Regions from separate parts of the Streptomyces sp. NPDC093546 genome, predicted to be linked through region 2. Evidence: riboswitches for the same ligand, from Rfam matches in the RefSeq annotation. Region 2 holds a riboswitch; each other region holds the start of a gene.

Region 1 (6,117 bases), on a different contig from region 2:
GGGGCGGGTCCGGGCATGAGCCGTTGCATGCCGGGTTCGTCGGGGCGGGGATGCTGGCGGCGGCCGCCGCCGGCGAGGTGTTCACGAGTCCCGTGCCCGAGCAGATGGTGCGGGCCGCGGCGGCCGTGGACAGCGGGCGCGGCGTGCTGTTCGTCGTCAAGAACTACACCGGTGACGTACTGAACTTCGAGATGGCGGCCGAACTCGCCGAGGACGAGGGCGTACAGGTCGCCAAGGTGCTGGTCGACGACGATGTCGCGGTGGCCGACAGTACGTACACGGCCGGGCGGCGCGGGACCGGGGCCACGCTGTTCGTGGAGAAGATCGCGGGCGCGGCCGCCGAGGAGGGGGCGCCGCTGGAGCGTGTGGAGGCGATCGCGCGCCGGGTGAACGCCGCGTCGCGCAGCTTCGGGGTGGCGCTCAGCGCGTGCAGTACGCCGGCGAAGGGCGGGCCCACGTTCGATCTGCCGCCGGGCGAGTTGGAGCTGGGCGTCGGCATCCACGGCGAGCCGGGGCGCGAGCGGCGGGCCATGATGACCTCCCGGGAGATCGCCGACTTCGCCGTCGACGCCGTCCTGGAGGACCTGCGGCCCGGCGGGCCGGTGCTGCTGCTGGTGAACGGCATGGGGGCGACTCCGTTGCTGGAGTTGTACGGGTTCAACGCCGAGGTGCACCGGGTGCTGCGCGAGCGCGGCGTGCCGGTGGCTCGTACCCTCGTCGGGAACTACGTGACGTCGCTGGACATGGCGGGCTGCTCGGTCACGCTGTGCGAGGCCGACGAGGAGATGCTGCGGCTGTGGGACGCGCCGGTGCGGACGGCCGCTCTGCGATGGGGGATGTGAGGACCGTGACGCCCGTGACGCTCGACAGGGACTTCTTCCGGCGCTGGATGGCGGCCGCCGCGGCCGCCGTGGAGCGCGAGGCGGACCGGCTCACCGAACTGGACTCGGCCATCGGCGACGCCGACCACGGGGCCAACCTGCGGCGCGGGTTCGCGGCGGTGGCCGAGGTGCTGGACAAAGAGCCGCCCGCGACTCCCGGCGCGGTGCTCGTGCTCGCCGGGCGGCAGCTGATCTCGACCGTGGGCGGGGCGTCGGGGCCGCTGTACGGGACGCTGCTGCGGCGCGCCGGAAAGGCGCTGGGCGACGCCGCCGAGGTGACTCCCGCCGCGCTGGCCGAGGCGCTGCGCGCGGGCGTGGCCGCGGTGGCGCAGCTCGGCGGGGCGAAGGCCGGGGACAAGACGATGCTCGACGCGCTGGAGCCGGCCGTCGAGGCGCTCGGCGCCGCCCCGCCGGGCGAGGCGTTCGCCGCGGCGGCGCGGGCGGCCGAGGAGGGCGCCCTCGGGACCGTACCGATGCAGGCCCGCAAGGGCAGGGCCAGCTATCTCGGGGAGCGCAGCATCGGGCACCAGGACCCGGGGGCGGCGTCCTCGGCGCTGCTGATCGCGGCGCTGCGGGAAGCGGAGGCCGCCCGGTGAGCGGGGGCGCGGGCGCGGGCGGGCGCGTGGGCATCGTCCTGGTGTCGCACAGCGCGGCGGTCGCGTCGTCGGTGGCCGAGCTGGCGAAGGGCCTCGCGGGCGGCGGCGGGACCGCGCCCGTGGCCGCCGCGGGCGGCACCGCGGACGGCGGGCTCGGCACCAGCGCCGAGCTGATCGCCGAGGCGGCGGCGTCGGTCGACGCCGGGGCGGGCGTGGCCGTCCTGGTCGACCTCGGCAGTGCCGTGCTGACGGTGAAGGCGCTGCTGGCGGAGGGCGACGAGCTTCCCGAGGGCACGCGGCTGGTCGACGCGCCGTTCGTGGAGGGCGCGGTGGCGGTCGTGGTCACCGCCTCGGCGGGCGGCGACCTGGAGGCCGTGGTGGCGGCCGCGTCGGAGGCGTACGGCTATCGCAAGGAGTGACCGCGTGCGGGACGGGTTGTGATGTACCTGGTCAACGCACTAGTGTCGCAGGGCCTTGGTGTACGGGAAACCGGTGCGGTACCGGTGCGGCCCTCGCCACTGTGATCGGGAAGTCCGGCTCCACTTCCGGGGAAACCACCCCGGGAAGCCACTGGAACCCCACGGGAGACCGTGGTGTCCGGGAAGGCGGAGCCGCGGCGTTGCATGACCCGTCAGCCAGGAGACCGGCCAGGGCGCGTTGTCCATCCACGAGGTGCTGGAGAGGGTCTCCCACATCATGCATATCGCCGAGGGGTACCTGCCCCCTGTGCACGCGGTCGCCTGGACCGTCGCCGCCGCCCCTTTCGTCGCCCATGGCGTCCGGGCCCTGACCCGCGAGGTCAAGGCCCATCCCGAATCGACTCTCCTGCTCGGCGCGTCCGGCGCCTTCACCTTCGTCCTGTCCGCCCTGAAGCTGCCCTCCGTGACGGGCAGTTGCTCCCACCCGACCGGGACGGGGCTGGGCGCGATCCTGTTCCGGCCGCCGATCATGGCGGTGCTCGGCACCATCACGCTCCTCTTCCAGGCGCTGCTGCTGGCGCACGGCGGGCTCACCACGCTGGGCGCCAACGCCTTCTCGATGGCGGTCGTCGGGCCGTGGGCCGGTTTCGCGACGTACTGGCTGCTGCGCCGCTTCGACGTGCCGCTGATGGTGAGCGTGTTCTTCGGGGCGTTCGTCGCCGACCTGTCCACGTACTGCGTCACCAGCGTGCAGCTGGCGCTGGCGTTCCCCGACCCGGCGAGCGGCTTCGCCGGGGCGCTGGCGAAGTTCGGCGGGATCTTCGCCGTCACGCAGCTTCCGCTGGCCGTGAGCGAGGGCCTGCTCACCGTGCTGGTGATGCGGCTGCTGACGCAGTCCAGCAAGGGCGATCTGGCCCGCCTCGGTGTGCTGCCGACGCACCCCGTGAAGAAGGAGGCCGTGGCGCGATGAGCCGTAACGCCAGGATCAACACGCTGCTGCTGCTCGTCGTCGTGGCGCTCGCCGTGCTCCCGCTCGCGCTGGGCATGGGCGACCACAAGGAGGAGCCGTTCACGGGCGCGGACGGCCAGGCCGAGACCGCCATCACCGAGCTGAAGCCGGACTACGAGCCGTGGTTCAGCCCGCTGTACGAGCCGCCGTCCGGTGAGATCGAGTCGGCGCTCTTCTCGCTCCAGGCCGCGATCGGCGCGGGCGTGCTGGCGTACTACTTCGGGCTGCGGCGCGGCCGCAGGCAGGGTGAGGCGCGGGCGCTGGACCGGACCGCCGGTACCGCCGACACGGCCCGCACGGCCGAAGACGCCGAAGTCTCCCGGACGACGGTCGAGTAGCCGCCCGTGCTGCCGATCGACGCGGCGGCGCACAGCAGTCGCTGGCGCCGCCGTCACCCGTGCGAGAAGGCCGTGCTCGGCTTCGGTCTGACGGTCCTCGCGATCTGTCTGCCGCCGTGGCCGGGGGCCGTGCTGGTGGCCGCCGCCACCCTCGCCGTGCTGCTGGGCCCGGCCGGTGTCGGCCGCCGGCAGCTGTGGCGGGCGTTCCGCGTGCCGCTGCGCTTCTGCGTCACGGGCGCGGTACCGCTGCTGTTCCAGGTCGGCGGCCCGGAAGGGTGGGTGGCGCTCGCGCCGGACGGTCCCGTGCACGCCGGGCAGCTGCTGCTGCGGACGTCGGCGGCGTCGCTCGGGGTGCTGCTGTTCGCGTTCACGACGCCGGTCTCGGACGTGCTGCCCCGGCTGGTGCGGGCGGGAGTGCCGGCGCCGGTGGTGGATGTGGCGCTGGTGATGTACCGGATCAGTTTCCTGCTGCTGGACGCCGTGCGGCGGATCCGGGAGGCGCAGGCGGCGCGGCTCGGGCTGACCAGCCGGGCGGCCGCCTGGCGGTCGCTGGCGGGGCTCGGCGCGACGGCGTTCGTCCGCGCCTTCGACCGGGCGGCGCGGCTCCAGACCGGGCTGGCCGGGCGTGGTTACGACGGCACGCTGCGCGTGCTGGTGCCGGAGGCGGCGGTCTCCCGGCGGTTCCTGGCCGCGACGGGCGCCCTGCTGGCGGGGCTCGTCGCCGTCACCCTCGTACTCGAAAGGTTCCTGCCATGAAGCGTGACGCCGTCGTGGAACTGGTCGGTGCGGGATTCGCCTACGACCACGGGCCCGCCGTGCTGTCGGGCATCGACTTCGCCGTGCCGGAGCGGCGCGCGATCGCGCTGCTCGGCCGCAACGGCAGCGGCAAGACCACGATGCTGCGGCTGCTGAGCGGCGGCCTGCGGTGTGCGAGCGGGCGGCTGCTGCTGGCGGGCGAGGACGTGTCGTACGACAGGAAGGGGCTGACCCGGCTGCGGACGACCGTGCAGCTGGTGGTGCAGGACCCGGACGACCAGCTGTTCGCGGCGTCGGTGGGGCAGGACGTGTCGTTCGGGCCGATGAACCTGGGCCTGGCGGAGGCGGAGGTGCGCGCCCGGGTGCGCGAGGCCCTGGAGGCGCTGGACATCACGGCGCTGGAGGACCGGCCGACGCATCTGCTGTCGTACGGGCAGCGCAAGCGGGCGGCGATCGCGGGCGCGGTCGCGATGCGCCCCCGGGTGCTGATCCTCGACGAGCCGACGGCGGGCCTGGACCCGCACGGCCAGGAGCGGCTGCTGGAGGTGCTGGACCGGCTGCGGGCGTCCGGGACGACGGTCGTGATGGCCACGCACGACGTGGACCTGGCGCTGCGCTGGGCGGACGACGCGGCGGTGCTCACCCCGGACGGCCTGCGCACCGGCCCGGTGGCCGAGCTCCTCGCGGACGCCGCCCTGCTGGACGCGGCCCGGCTGCGCCGCCCGTGGGGCATGGCGGTGGCCCGGGTGCTCCGGGACCGGGGCCTGCTGGGCGCGGACGCGCCGGGGCCGCGCACGCCGGAGGAGCTGGAGGAGTGGGCGGCGGCGGTACGGGGCGCGTAGGCGGTACGGGCGCGTGGGGGCACGGGGCGCGTAGGCGTCCGGGGCCGCGTGCTCAGGTGGGCGGGCCCGGTACGGGGGTCGCGGCGGCGGCTTCGGCGGGGTCGCCCCGGGCCGCCGCTCCGGACGGCTCGAAGCCCGCGAGCATCCGCTCCAGCGCCTGCTGGTCCGGCCCGATGAACGGGTCCGCGCCCGGTGCGCCGCTGATCGTGTCGATCATCAGGGGGGTGAGTCCGGTCGCCGGCGGCAGGTGCGTGCTGAGCACCACCTCCGGGTCCATCTCCCGCACCGGCCGGATCGTCGCGAGGTACTTGTCGACGTCCAGGTTGTGCACCCAGGGGCTGTCGGCGGTCGCCCACAGCAGCTGCCCGGCGCGCAGGTCCTCGGGGGCGACCGCCTCGGCGGTGCCGCCGTCGGCGAGGTCCGCGTCCGGCATCGGCGCGCCGAAGCAGTCGGACGTGAAGCAGGTGCGCGAGCGGTCGTCGTAGAAGCCCACCGTCACGGGGCTGTCGTAGAGCGGCGGCCGGAACGCCGCGAGCGTGCGGTCGCCGACGTCCAGGGACTGTCCGGGGTTCAGCAGGAAGACCCGGTCGAGGGGCAGCGGGCGCTCGGTGGACATGATCCCCGCACCGACGAAGGTGGTGACGACCCGCGCCCGCGGGGCGGCCTCCAGCAGGGCGAACAGTCCTCCGGTGTGGTCGCGGTCGGGGTGCGTCAGCCAGATCCACCGCACGTCGGCCGGGTCGACGGCCGAGCCGAGCCGCTCCAGGAAATCGCGGTCGGGCAGGCCGAGGCCGGTGTCCACGACGACCGGCTCCTGGGCGTGCAGCACGAACGCGTTGACCGGCAGGAAGCCGATCCCGGGTACTTCGAGGCAGTCCGCGAGGACGGTGACATCGCGGCCGGCTTTCAGATTGGTCATGGCGGAGCTCCGATGCTCCTGGGGTATGGGGCGTCCTCCTTCCATGGTGGTACGCGGGGGTACGTAGCGCAGGTCACGCCCGGAGCCTTATGCAACTTGTTGCACAAGGCGCCCGGCGTCGTCTACAACTGGTGCGACGACACCCCGCCGAGGAGGCCCCATGACCCCGAGCCCGTACCCGCATCTGCTCAGCCCGCTGGACCTCGGGTTCACCACCCTGCCCAACCGCGTCCTCATGGGGTCGATGCACGTCGGCCTGGAGGAGGCGGAGAACGGCTTCGCGCGCATGGCCGCCTTCTACGCGGCCCGCGCGCGCGGGGGCGTCGGGCTGATGGTGACGGGCGGGATCGCGCCGAA
Region 2 (6,117 bases):
AGGTGCATGGGGAGCTCGCTGGTGGGCGTGAGGGTTCCGCGTACCTGTGTGCCGTCGAGGTCGACGGCGGTGAGGTCGGCCGGGGTGAGCCGGTCGTACGGCACGCCGCTGGGGGTGACGAGGACGAGGTCGCCGACCCGGGCGGAGACGTTGCCGGAGGTGCCGACGACCAGGCCGTCGGCGACCGTCCTGCGGGCGGTGGCCACCAGCGCGTCCCAGGCCCGCTCGACCGCCTGCCCGGTCCCCTGCTCGACCGTTTCCTGTGTCATGGCACCGATCCTGTCAGGCCGTACGACGACGGCCTACCGGAAGTCGATCAGATGACAAAAATCTCGTCGTCCGAGCCTCGACCGACATCCCCGGCCACCGGCGCGAACCGGGTGAACGGCGGAAAAAGCCCGTGGATACGGGCATCCCGCCCGCCCGGCGGGGCACCGACGACGAAGCGGTGGCAGCGCTTCCGGATCTTCGGTCACCATGATGCCGGACCCAGTTCACCTTCCGTTCACTCAGGTTGCTTACGTTCGCCGAGCCACTGACGTCGAACGATTGCCTGGGTAAATGGAACACATCACGCTGCTGCTCGCCATTGTGGTCGTGACAGCTCTCGTGTTCGATTTCACGAACGGTTTCCATGACACCGCCAACGCGATGGCCACGACCATCTCGACCGGCGCCCTGAAGCCCAAGACGGCGGTGGCCATGTCCGCCGTGCTCAACCTGGTCGGCGCGTTCCTGTCCGTCGAGGTCGCCAAGACGATCTCCAGCGGCCTGGTCAACGAAGAAGGAATCAGCCCAGAGGTGATCTTCGCGGCGCTCGTCGGCGCCATCCTCTGGAACCTCCTGACCTGGCTGGTGGGCCTGCCCTCCAGCTCCTCGCACGCCCTCATGGGCGGCCTCGTCGGCGCCACCATCGCCTCGGTCGGCCTGAGCGGCGTCAACGGCGGCGTCGTCGTCACCAAGGTCCTCATCCCGGCCGTCGCCGCGCCGCTCGTCGCCGGCCTCGCCGCGATGCTCGCCACCCGGCTGACGTACAAGGCCGGCGCGAACATCGACGAGAAGACCGGCCGCAAGGGCTACCGCGCCGGGCAGATCGCCTCCGCGGGCCTCGTCTCGCTCGCCCACGGCACCAACGACGCCCAGAAGACGATGGGCATCATCACCCTGGCCCTGGTCGCCGGCGGCATCCTCGCCCCCGGCTCCAACCCGCCCCTCTGGGTGATCGTCTCCGCCGGTCTGGCCATCGCGCTCGGCACCTACCTCGGCGGCTGGCGCATCATCCGCACCATGGGCAAGGGCCTCACCGACCTCCAGCCGCAGCAGGGCTTCGCCGCCCAGACCAGCGCGGCCACCGTCATCCTCGCCTCTTCGAACCTGGGCTTCTCGCTCTCGACGACGCACTCCTGCTCCGGCGCCGTGATGGGCGCGGGCCTCGGCCGCAAGGGCGGCGTCGTCCGCTGGTCCACCGCCACCCGGATGTTCGTCGCCTGGGGCCTGACCCTGCCGGCCGCCGGTCTGGTCGCCGCGGGCTCGGAGCTCGTCACCCGCCAGGGTGACTGGGGCGTCGCCGCCGTCGTGGTCTTCCTGATCGCCTCCTGCGCCGCGATCTGGTTCATCTCGCGCCGCCAGGTCGTCGACCACACCAACGTCAACGACGTCGACACCGCCACGGCCGACGGCGACAGCGAGCCCGCGGGCGTCGTGACCACCGCCATCGCGGCCGTCACCCCTCCCCCGGCCGGCACCGTCGCCATGACCGCCGGTGACCTCACCGCCGACCTCCAGGCCACCATCCCGGCGACGGCGCCGGAGACCTCCCCGGCGGCCGCGGCCGCACCCGCACCCGCCGCCACGGTGTAAGGAAAGAACAGCATGAAGATCGACTGGGCAGCTCTCGGCTCCGTGTTCGGCGTGAGCCTCCTGGCCACCGTCGCACTGGTGGGCCTGTTCACCCTCGGCATCCTCGGCCTCTCCAAGCAGGAGCAGGCGGCGGCGAGCGGTGGCTCGGCCGTCCTCGCCCGCACCGGCGCGTACGCGGCCTTCGCGGTCTGCGCGGCGGCGATCACCTTCGGGATCTACCTGATCGTGACCTGACGTGTGAACGTCCGGCTCCGGGCCGGTCGCACCTTCACGGGTGCGGCCGGCCCTGCCGCGTTCCGGCGGCCCTGCCACGTTCTGTGGGGCGCAGCACACTCTCCGACCGCAGGTCAGCGGCGAGTTGACGGGCGTTCGCGGAGCGTGGTGGACTGCCGGGGCCATTTACGGCGGCAGAAGAGGAAGCCGGTGCGAATCCGGCGCGGTCCCGCCACTGTGAGTCCGGCCCCGGGCAGTCCCCAGGGCCGGATGAGTCAGGAACTCTCGTCGCCGGTCACGTCGAGCCAGGGCGCGGACCCTGAGTGAGGACATCGCCATGCCCGGCTGCCTTCGCGCTGCCCCGGAAGCCCTGAAAGCTCAGGAAGCCCCGGAAGCCTCCAGCCCATCGAGCACCCATGCGCGGTGACCGCGTCTTCGCGTACGGCGCGGCCGTCGGGCTCGCCGCCGACCTGCTCCTCGCCGACCCCCGCCGCGGGCACCCCGTGGCCGCCTTCGGGCGCACGGCCGCCCGCGTGGAGCGCGCGCTGTGGCGCGACGACCGCGCCTGGGGTGCGCTGCACGCCGCCGTGTGCGCCGGAGGCGCGGCCGGTGCGGCGGCGCTCGCGGCCCGCGCGGTCCGCGGGCGGCGCGCCGCGTCCGTCGCGCTGACCGCCGCCACCGTGTGGTCCGTCGTCGGCGGTACGACGCTGGGCCGCGAGGCCCGCGCCATCGGCGGCGCGCTGGCCGCCGGGGACCTGGAGGTGGCCCGAGAGCGGCTGCCGCACCTGTGCGGGCGCGACCCGCAGGCCCTGGACGGCCCCGGCATCGCCCGCGCCGTCGTGGAGTCCGTCGCCGAGAACACCTCCGACGCCGTCGTCGGCGCCCTCGTCTGGGGCGCGGTCGGCGGCGTACCCGGGCTCGTCGCCTTCCGGGCGGTGAACACGCTGGACGCGATGGTCGGCCACAAGTCGCCGAAGTACCGCCGCTTCGGCTGGGCCTCGGCGCGCCTCGACGACGTGGCCGGCTGGCCCGGCGCCCGGCTGACGGCCGCCCTGGCGGCGGTCGCGGGCGGGAACCCGCGCGGCGCGGTACGCGCCTGGCGGGCCGACGCCGCCAAGCACCCGAGCCCCAACGCGGGCCCGGTCGAGGCGGCGTTCGCCGGCGCGCTGGGCGTACGGCTCGGCGGCACGCTCTCGTACGGCGGACGGGTCGAGCACCGGCCGGTGCTCAACGGCGGCGGGCGGGACGTCGAGGTGGCGGACATCGAGCACGCGGTGCGGCTGTCGCGCCGGGTGAGCGCCCTCACGCTCGCGGTGTGCGCGGGTGGGCGACTGGCGTACGGGGCGATCAAGCGGAGGCGTACATGAGCAAGGGTGGGGGGCTGCTCGTCGCGGGCACCACGTCCGACGCGGGCAAGAGCGTCGTCACGGCCGGCATCTGCCGCTGGCTGGTGCGGCAGGGCGTGAAGGTCGCGCCGTTCAAGGGGCAGAACATGTCCCTCAACTCCTTCGTCACGCGCGAGGGCGCGGAGATCGGCCGGGCGCAGGCCATGCAGGCGCAGGCCGCCCGCGTGGAGCCGACCGCGCTGATGAACCCGGTGCTGCTCAAGCCGGGCAGCGACCGCTCCAGCCAGGTCGTGCTGATGGGCAAGCCGGTCGGCGAGCTCAGCGCCCGCGGCTACCACGGCGGCAAGCAGCGCGAGCTGCTCGAACCCGTCCTGGACTGCCTCCAGCAGCTGCGCGACACGTACGACGCCGTCATCTGCGAGGGAGCGGGCAGCCCCGCCGAGATCAACCTGCGGCGCACCGACATCGTCAACATGGGCATCGCGCGCGCCGCCCGCTTCCCCGTCGTCGTGGTCGGCGACATCGACCGGGGCGGGGTCTTCGCCCAGTTCTTCGGTACGACGGCGCTGCTGGCGCCCGAGGACCAGAACCTGGTCGCGGGCTACCTCGTGAACAAGTTCCGGGGCGATGTGACGCTGCTGGAGCCGGGCCTGGACATGCTGCTGGGCCTCACCGGCCGCCGCACCTTCGGCGTCCTGCCGTACGCGCACGGCCTCGGCATCGACGAGGAGGACGGGCTGCGCGTGTCGCTGCGGGGCGCGGTGCGCGAGTCGGTCGTCGCGCCGCCGGTCGGCGAGGACGTGCTGCGGGTCGCCGTCTGCGCCGTACCGCTGATGTCGAACTTCACGGACGTGGACGCGCTGGCGGCCGAGCCGGGCGTGGTCGTGCGGTTCGTGGACCGGCCCGAGGAGCTGGCCGACGCGGACCTGGTCGTCGTGCCGGGGACGCGCGGCACGGTGAAGGCGCTGGCGTGGCTGCGCGAGCGGGGCCTGGCGGACGCACTGGTCCGGCGCGCCGCCGAGGGGCGCCCGGTGCTGGGCATCTGCGGCGGCTTCCAGGCCCTCGGCGAGCACATCGACGACGAGGTCGAGTCCCGCGCCGGTGAGGTGCCGGGCCTCGGGCTGCTGCCGGTACGGGTGCGGTTCGCGCCCGGCAAGACCCTCGCGCGGCCGGTCGGCGAGGCGCTCGGCGAGCCGGTCGAGGGGTACGAGATCCACCACGGCGTCGCGGACGTACGGGGCGGGGACCCGTTCCTGGACGGATGCCGGGTCGGGGCCGTGTGGGGCACGCACTGGCACGGCTCCCTGGAGAGCGACGGCTTCCGCCGCGCCTTCCTCCGCGAGGTCGCGAGCGCGGCCGGCAGACGTTTCGTCCCGGCGCCGGACACGTCGTTCGGCGCGCTGCGCGAGGAGCAGCTGGACACGCTCGGCGACCTGATCGAGGAGCACGCGGACACGGACGCGCTCTGGAAGCTGATCGAGCAGGGCCCGCCCACAGGACTTCCCTTCATCGCACCCGGAGCACCTTCATGAGCGCTGCACCCCACTACCCCTTCACCGCCATCGTCGGACAGGACGACCTGCGGCTCGGGCTGCTGCTGAACGCGGTGTCCCCGGCCGTCGGCGGTGTCCTCGTCCGCGGGGAGAAGGGCACCGCCAAGTCGACGGCCGTCCGTGCCCTCGCGGCCCTGATGCCGGACGTGGACGTCGTCCCCGGCTGCCGCTTCTCCTGCGCGCCCGGCTCCCCCGACCCGGGGTGCCCGGACGGGCCGCACACCGCCGCCGAGGCGGCGAGCCGCCCGGCCCGCATGGTCGAGCTGCCCGTGGGCGCCTCGGAGGACCGGCTGGTCGGCGCCCTCGACATCGAGCGGGCGCTCGCGGACGGGGTGAAGGCGTTCGAGCCGGGCCTGCTGGCGGACGCGCACCGGGGCGTGCTGTACGTCGACGAGGTCAACCTCCTCCACGACCACCTGGTGGACCTGCTGCTGGACGCGGCCGCCATGGGCGCCTCGTACGTCGAGCGCGAGGGCGTCTCCGTACGGCACGCCGCCCGCTTCCTGCTCGTCGGGACGATGAACCCCGAGGAGGGCGAGCTGCGGCCGCAGCTGCTGGACCGGTTCGGGCTGACCGTGGAGGTGGCCGCCTCGCGGGAGCCCGAGCAGCGGGTCGAGGTCGTACGGCGCAGGCTGGCGTTCGACGACGACCCGGCCGGTTTCGCGGCGCGGTGGGCCGATGAGGAGGCCGCACTGCGGGAGCGGATCGTGGCCGCGCGGGCGCTGCTGCCGTCCGTGACGCTGGGGGACGCGGCGCTGCGGCAGATCGCGGCGACGTGCGCGGCGTTCGAGGTGGACGGCATGCGCGCCGACATCGTGATGGCGCGGACGGCGACGGCGCTGGCCGCGTGGGCGGGGCGTACGGACGTCACGTCCGACGACGTCCGGCAGGCGGCGCTGCTGGCGCTGCCGCACCGGCGCAGGCGCAATCCCTTCGACGCGCCTGGGCTGGACCAGGACAAGCTGGACGAGACGCTGGAGGAGTTCAAGGGCGACGACGACCCGGATCCGGACCCCGACCCGGGGCCCGACGGGCCCGGCGGCGGTCCCGGTGGTGGCGGCGTGCCTCCGCAGGGCGGCGAGCCGGAGGTCGCCCCCGACGAAGCCTCGGCTCCGGCCGACGCTCCCGCGCCCGCTCCCGCGCCC
Region 3 (6,117 bases), on a different contig from region 2:
GGAACGCCCGCCGTCAGGCGCTCCCCCAGCGCGCCGGTTATCCCTCCGGGTACCTCCGCGGCGTCCACGCCACCACGCCGCCCTCGCGCCGGACCGCCTGGGTCTGGGAGGAGCCGATCAGGAGCAGGGTCCGCATGTCGACCTCCGTCGGGTCGAGGTCCGCCAGGGGCAGGACGCGGACCGACTCCTCCGGGCCGCCGACGTCGCGGGCGACGACGACCGGGGTGTCCGGGGCACGGTGTTCCAGCAGCAGCTCGCGGGCCTTGGCGACCTGCCAGGTGCGGGAGCGGGAGCCGGGGTTGTAGAGGGCGAGCACCAGGTCGGCGGCGGCTGCCGAGGCGAGGCGCTGGGCGATGACCTCCCAGGGCTTGAGGCGGTCCGAGAGGGAGATCGTCGCGTAGTCGTGGCCCAGCGGGGCGCCCGCCTTCGCCGCGGCGGCGTTCGCGGCCGTGACGCCCGGCAGGACGCGGACCGGGACGTCCAGGTACGGGTCCTGGGAGGCGACCTCCAGGACCGCCGTCGCCATCGCGAAGACGCCCGGGTCGCCGCCCGAGACCACCGCGACGCGGCGTCCGCGCCGGGCCAGGTCCAGGGCGAACTCGGCGCGCTCGGACTCGACCTTGTTGTCGGAGCCGTGCCGCCGCTGGCCCGGCCGGAGCACCGGCACCCGGTCCAGGTAGGTGGTGTAGCCGACGAGGTCGTCGGCGTTGACGAGCGCGCCGCGCGACTCCGGCGTCAGCCACGGCGCGCCCGCCGGGCCGGTGCCGACGACCACGACCTCGCCGCCGGCCTCCCGCTCCTCGGGGACCTCCGCGTCAATACGGGACGGCAGGACCGCCACCGAGAAGTACGGCACCGTCGACGCGTCGACCGAGGCCAGCGCCTCCGTGCGCTCGCCGGCCATGAAGGCCCGCTCCACGTACCGGGCGTCCTCCAGCCGGCCCGCCCGCTCCAGCGCGCGGCGCACCGTCGGGAAGGTCCGTCCGAGCTTCATCACGACCGCCGAGTCCGTGGCCGCCAGCCGCGCCGTCAGCTCGTCCTCCGGCAGCGTGCCGGGGATGATCGTGAGGACCTCTTCGGCCTCGCACAGCGGCTCCCCGAGCCGCGCCGCCGCCGCGCTCACCGAGGTGACGCCCGGGATGACCTCGGTGTCGTAGCGGTGAGCCAGGCGCTTGTGCATGTGCTGGTACGAGCCGTAGAAGAGCGGGTCGCCCTCCGCCAGGACCGCGACCGTGCGGCCCGCGTCCAGGTGGGCGGCCAGCCGGGCCGACGCCTCCTCGTAGAAGTCGTTCAGCGCGCCCCGGTAACCACCCGGGTGGTCGGTGGTCTCCACCGTCAGCGGGTACATCAGGCGCTCTTCGATCTGGTCCTCGCGGATGTGCTCCGCCGCGATGGACCGGGCGATCGAACGGCCGTGGCGCGCGCAGTGGTACGCGATCACATCGGCGCCCGCGATGGCCTTGACCGCCGCCACCGTCATCAGGTTCGGGTCGCCGGGGCCGAGCCCGACCCCGTACAGCTTGCCGCTCATGCCCGTCGTGCCCGTCATGCCTGGATCTCCGCCTCGTGTGCGATCGCGTTGATCGCCGCCGCCGCCATCGCGCTGCCGCCACGCCGACCGCGCACCACCAGGTGCTCGATATCGGGCCGGTCCGCCAGCGCGTCCTTCGACTCGGCCGCGCCGATGAAGCCGACCGGGATGCCGAGCACCGCCGCCGGGCGCGGCGCGCCCGCGTCGATCATCTCCAGGAGCCGGAAGAGCGCGGTGGGCGCGTTGCCTATGGCGACGACCGAGCCCTCCAGGCGGTCGCGCCACAGCTCCAGCGCGGCCGCGCTGCGCGTGGTGCCCAGTTCGGCGGCGAGGGCCGGCACGGACGGGTCGGAGAGGGTGCAGACCACGTCGTTGTCGGCGGGCAGCCGCTTGCGCGTGACGCCGCTCGCGACCATCTGCGCGTCGCAGAGGATCGGCGCCCCGGCGCGCAGCGCCTCACGGGCGCGGGCGACGACGTCCGGCGTGTAGGCGAGGTCGCGGACGAGGTCGACCATGCCGCAGGCGTGGATCATCCGCACGGCGACCTGGCTGACGTCGGCGGGGAGACCCGCGAGATCCGCCTCGGCGCGGATCGTGGCAAAGGACTGGCGGTAGATCTCCGCCCCGTCCTTCTCGTAGTCGAACACTCTGCTCTCGCTCATCCTGTCGGTTTTTGTACGGTCGTCTGGTACGCGCCTTCGGCGGTCGCCACCACGTCCACCCACGCGCCCTGCGGGTGTCCGCACCGGCGCGCGCAGCCCGACCAGTGGACGGGCAGGCCGCCGTCCACCGCCATCGGGCGCGCGTCCGCCCGTACGTCGGCCAGGGACTTCGCGCAGCCGGGGCGGCCGGTGCAGGCGGTCACGCCGACCCACGGCGAGTCGGCGCGGGTGATGAATCCGGCGAGGTCCAGGGCGTGCAGCCGCTCCTCGGCCGCCGCCCGGTCCGGGAAGCCCGGCAGTACGAAGCCGCGCCACGGCGTGACGCGCACCTCCTCGGCCGGCAGCAGCGCGCGGAACTGCGCGGTCGTCACCCGGCCCAGCCGGGCCAGGACCGAGACTCCCGGCGGTGAGGCACCGATCAGCCCGGGGGCGAGCGCGCCACCCGCCGGAAGCACCGCATCCGGTACGTGCTCCGCAGCGATCGAAGCCCGCCGCACGTGTCCGGCCACGTCCACGTCCTGCCCCGCCGGCAGCTCCCGCACCCGCCACGCGCCCGTGCCCGCCTCCCGGGCCGCCGCGAGGAACGCCTCCGCCGCCGCCAGCGCGGCGCGCGGCGCGTCGGCCGCGGAGACGCGGTACGCAGCCGGGCCGGCCTGCACGAGAGCCGTGTCCGACGGCTCTGCGAGCAACGTCACATCCGGGGCCAGCGCCGCCACGTCCCCCCGGCCGTCGTCCACGGCGAACAGGAAGCGGCCGGACAGCTCCAGCGTCCACTCCTCGGCGCACAGCAGCGCGTCCAGGCGCGTGGCCCACGCCCGCACCTCCGCGCCCGCGAGCGGCGAGACGACCATGTTCCGTACGCGCTCGTGCCGTTCGGAGTCCGGCAGCAGCCCGGCGTCCCGCAGCAGCTCCGCCAGCCCGAGCCCGCAGCCCTCGCCGAGGCCCCGCAGTTCGAGGTTGCCGCGCGAGGTGAGGGAGAGGTGCCCGTCGCCGAGCCGGTCCGCCGTGTCGGCCAGCACCGACACCTGATGCGGCGTCAAGACACCTGTGGGAAGGCGGAGTCGGGCGAGCGCGCCGTCGTCGGCCCGGTGCAGCCGCAGCGCACCGGGGCACGCGTCACCACGGTCGCGGACGCGGTCGCGCGCGCTGTCCCGTATGTGAGCTTCGCCCCGGTCCTGAGGCATTGGTGAGCTGGGCGGCATGGCGGCGAGCATACGCGCAGCCTCTACTATGCAGACGGCACAGGGTCCCAGGGCCCTAGGGAGGAAGCCCGGTGGGAATCCGGCGCGGTCCCGCCACTGTGAGTCCGCCGGCAACGGAGACAACGGACGAGTCAGGAACTCCCGCCACCCACGACCACCCGGGGCGAGGACACCCCGAGGAAGGCCCGGCACGCTGTGATCCTGCTGCTGTCGCACTCCGACACCGACCTGCTGAGCGCCCGCGCGGCCGGAGGCCCGGTCGCGTACCGGTTCGCCAACCCCGCCCGGCTCCTGCTGGACGACCTCCCCGGCCTCCTCGACGGCGTGGACCTCGTCGTCGTACGCCTCCTCGGCGGCATCCGCGCCTGGGAGGACGGCCTTCAGACGCTGAGGGAGACCGGCAAGCCGCTGGTCGTGCTCACCGGCGAACAGGCCCCCGACGCCCAGCTGATGGAGACCTCCACCGTCCCCATCGGCATCGCGGCCGAGGCCCACGCCTACCTCGCCCACGGCGGCCCGGACAACCTGGAGCAGCTCGCCCGCTTCCTGTCCGACACGGTCCTCCTCACCGGCCACGGCTTCGAGCCGCCTGCCGCCGCGCCCACCTGGGGCCCCCTGGAGCGCGAGCACCGCACCACCACCGGCCCGACCGTCGCGGTGCTGTACTACCGCGCGCACCACATGAGCGGGAACACCACGTTCGTCCACACCCTGTGCGACGCCGTCGAGGACGCGGGCGGCCAGGCCCTCCCCCTCTACGTGGCGTCCCTGCGGGCCCCCGAGCCCGAGCTGCTGGACACCCTGCGCACCGCCGACGCCGTCGTCACCACCGTCCTCGCCGCCGGCGGCACCAAGCCCGCCGAGGCGCAGGCGGGCGGCGACGACGAGTCCTGGGACGCGGGCGCGCTCGCCGCGCTCGACGTCCCCATCCTCCAGGCCCTGTGCCTGACCGGCTCGCGCTCTGCCTGGGAGGAGAACGACGAGGGGCTCTCGCCGCTCGACGCCGCCAGCCAGGTCGCGGTCCCCGAGTTCGACGGGCGCCTCATCACCGTGCCGTTCTCCTTCAAGGAGATCGACGCCGACGGCCTGCCTGCGTACGTCGCCGACGCCGAGCGCGCCGCGCGCGTGGCCGGGATCGCCGTACGCCACGCCCGCCTGCGCCACATCCCGAACGCCGCCAAGCGCCTGGCGCTGGTCCTCTCCGCGTACCCCACCAAGCACTCCCGCATCGGCAACGCCGTCGGCCTCGACACCCCCGCCTCCGCCGTCGCGCTGCTGCGCCGCCTGCGCGAGGAGGGCTACGACTTCGGTACGGACGAAGTCCCCGGCCTCGCCTCCGGCGACGGCGACGAGCTGATCTACGCGCTCATCGAGGCGGGTGGCCACGACCAGGAGTGGCTCACCGAGGAGCAGCTCGCCCGCAACCCGGTGCGCATCCCGGCCGCCGACTACAAGCGCTGGTACGCCACCCTGCCGCAGGAACTCAGGGACGGCGTCGAGCAGCACTGGGGCCCGCCGCCCGGCGAGATGTTCCTGGACCGCTCCCGCAACCCCGAGGGCGACATCGTCCTCGCCGCCCTGCGGCGCGGGAACCTCCTCATCCTCATCCAGCCGCCGCGCGGCTTCGGCGAGAACCCGATCGCGATCTACCACGACCCCGATCTGCCGCCGTCGCACCACTACCTCGCCGCGTACCGCTGGATCGCCACGTCCGAGGACGACGGCGGTTTCGGGGCGGACGCCATGGTCCACCTCGGCAAGCACGGCAACCTGGAGTGGCTGCCCGGCAAGAACGCCGGCCTGTCCGCCGCCTGCGGCCCGGACGCCGCGCTCGGCGACCTGCCGCTGATCTACCCGTTCCTGGTGAACGACCCGGGCGAGGGCACCCAGGCCAAGCGCCGCGCCCACGCCACGCTCATCGACCACCTGGTGCCGCCGATGGCGCGCGCCGAGTCGTACGGCGACATCACGCGCCTGGAGCAGCTGCTCGACGAGTACGCGCAGATCTCCGCCATGGACCCGGCCAAGCTGCCCGCCATCCGCGCCCAGATCTGGACGCTGATCCAGGCCGCCCGGCTCGACCACGACCTGGGCCTGGAGGACCGGCCGGACGACGACGGCTTCGACGACTTCCTGCTTCACGTCGACGGCTGGCTCTGCGAGGTCAAGGACGCGCAGATCCGCGACGGCCTGCACGTGCTGGGCGGCGCCCCGACCGGCCCCGAGCGCGTGAACCTGGTCCTCTCCATCCTCCGCGCCCGCCAGATCTGGGGCGGTACGCAGTCCCTGCCCGGCCTGCGCGAGGCCCTGGGGCTCGACGAGTCGGCCGCCACCCGCACCACCGCCGACGAGGCGGAGGACAAGGCCCGCGCCCTGGTCGAGGCGATGGAGGCCGCCGACTGGAACCCGGCCGCCGTGCCGTCGGTCGCCGAGGGCCACGGCCCGGACGTGGCGCGGATCCTCGACTTCGCCGCCCGCCAGGTCGTCCCGCGCCTCGCCGCCACCACCGACGAGCTCGACCACGCCGTCCACGCCCTCAACGGCGGCTTCGTCCCGGCCGGCCCCTCCGGTTCACCCCTCCGGGGCCTGGTCAACGTCCTGCCGACGGGCCGCAACTTCTACTCCGTCGACCCCAAGGCCGTCCCCTCCCGCCTCGCCTGGGAGACCGGCCAGGCGCTCGCCGACTCCCTCCTCCAGCGCTACCGCGCCGACAACGGCGACT

What was found. Region 2 has a riboswitch for cobalamin ahead of ACIRNI_RS12290 (cobalamin biosynthesis protein). Riboswitches for the same ligand answer to the same signal wherever they lie in the genome.
Region 1: linked by a shared signal. The riboswitch ahead of ACIRNI_RS25465 (energy-coupling factor ABC transporter permease) and the one ahead of ACIRNI_RS12290 (cobalamin biosynthesis protein) in region 2 are both predicted to bind cobalamin.
Region 3: linked by a shared signal. The riboswitch ahead of cobN (cobaltochelatase subunit CobN) and the one ahead of ACIRNI_RS12290 (cobalamin biosynthesis protein) in region 2 are both predicted to bind cobalamin.

The regions. Positions count from the first base shown of each region.
Region 1 covers NZ_JBIWJG010000013.1:75,097-81,213, reverse strand. The annotation lists gene dhaK (dihydroxyacetone kinase subunit DhaK) at 1-842, shown strand, start outside; gene dhaL (dihydroxyacetone kinase subunit DhaL) at 830-1,477, shown strand; gene ACIRNI_RS25470 (PTS-dependent dihydroxyacetone kinase phosphotransferase subunit DhaM) at 1,474-1,896, shown strand; cobalamin riboswitch at 1,908-2,144, shown strand; gene ACIRNI_RS25465 (energy-coupling factor ABC transporter permease) at 2,174-2,866, shown strand; gene ACIRNI_RS25460 (energy-coupling factor ABC transporter substrate-binding protein) at 2,863-3,243, shown strand; gene cbiQ (cobalt ECF transporter T component CbiQ) at 3,250-3,999, shown strand; gene ACIRNI_RS25450 (ATP-binding cassette domain-containing protein) at 3,996-4,841, shown strand; gene ACIRNI_RS25445 (MBL fold metallo-hydrolase) at 4,894-5,760, opposite strand; gene ACIRNI_RS25440 (FAD-dependent oxidoreductase) at 5,921-6,117, shown strand, end outside.
Region 2 covers NZ_JBIWJG010000004.1:576,088-582,204, reverse strand. The annotation lists gene ACIRNI_RS12305 (class II aldolase/adducin family protein) at 1-269, opposite strand, end outside; gene ACIRNI_RS12300 (anion permease) at 562-1,860, shown strand; gene ACIRNI_RS12295 (hypothetical protein) at 1,873-2,094, shown strand; cobalamin riboswitch at 2,234-2,378, shown strand; gene ACIRNI_RS12290 (cobalamin biosynthesis protein) at 2,490-3,440, shown strand; gene ACIRNI_RS12285 (cobyric acid synthase) at 3,437-4,951, shown strand; gene ACIRNI_RS12280 (putative cobaltochelatase) at 4,948-6,117, shown strand, end outside.
Region 3 covers NZ_JBIWJG010000002.1:369,714-375,830, forward strand. The annotation lists gene ACIRNI_RS04780 (precorrin-2 C(20)-methyltransferase) at 38-1,549, opposite strand; gene ACIRNI_RS04785 (precorrin-8X methylmutase) at 1,546-2,193, opposite strand; gene ACIRNI_RS04790 (cobalamin biosynthesis protein CobG) at 2,190-3,233, opposite strand; gene ACIRNI_RS04795 (hypothetical protein) at 3,222-3,383, shown strand; cobalamin riboswitch at 3,420-3,555, shown strand; gene cobN (cobaltochelatase subunit CobN) at 3,591-6,117, shown strand, end outside.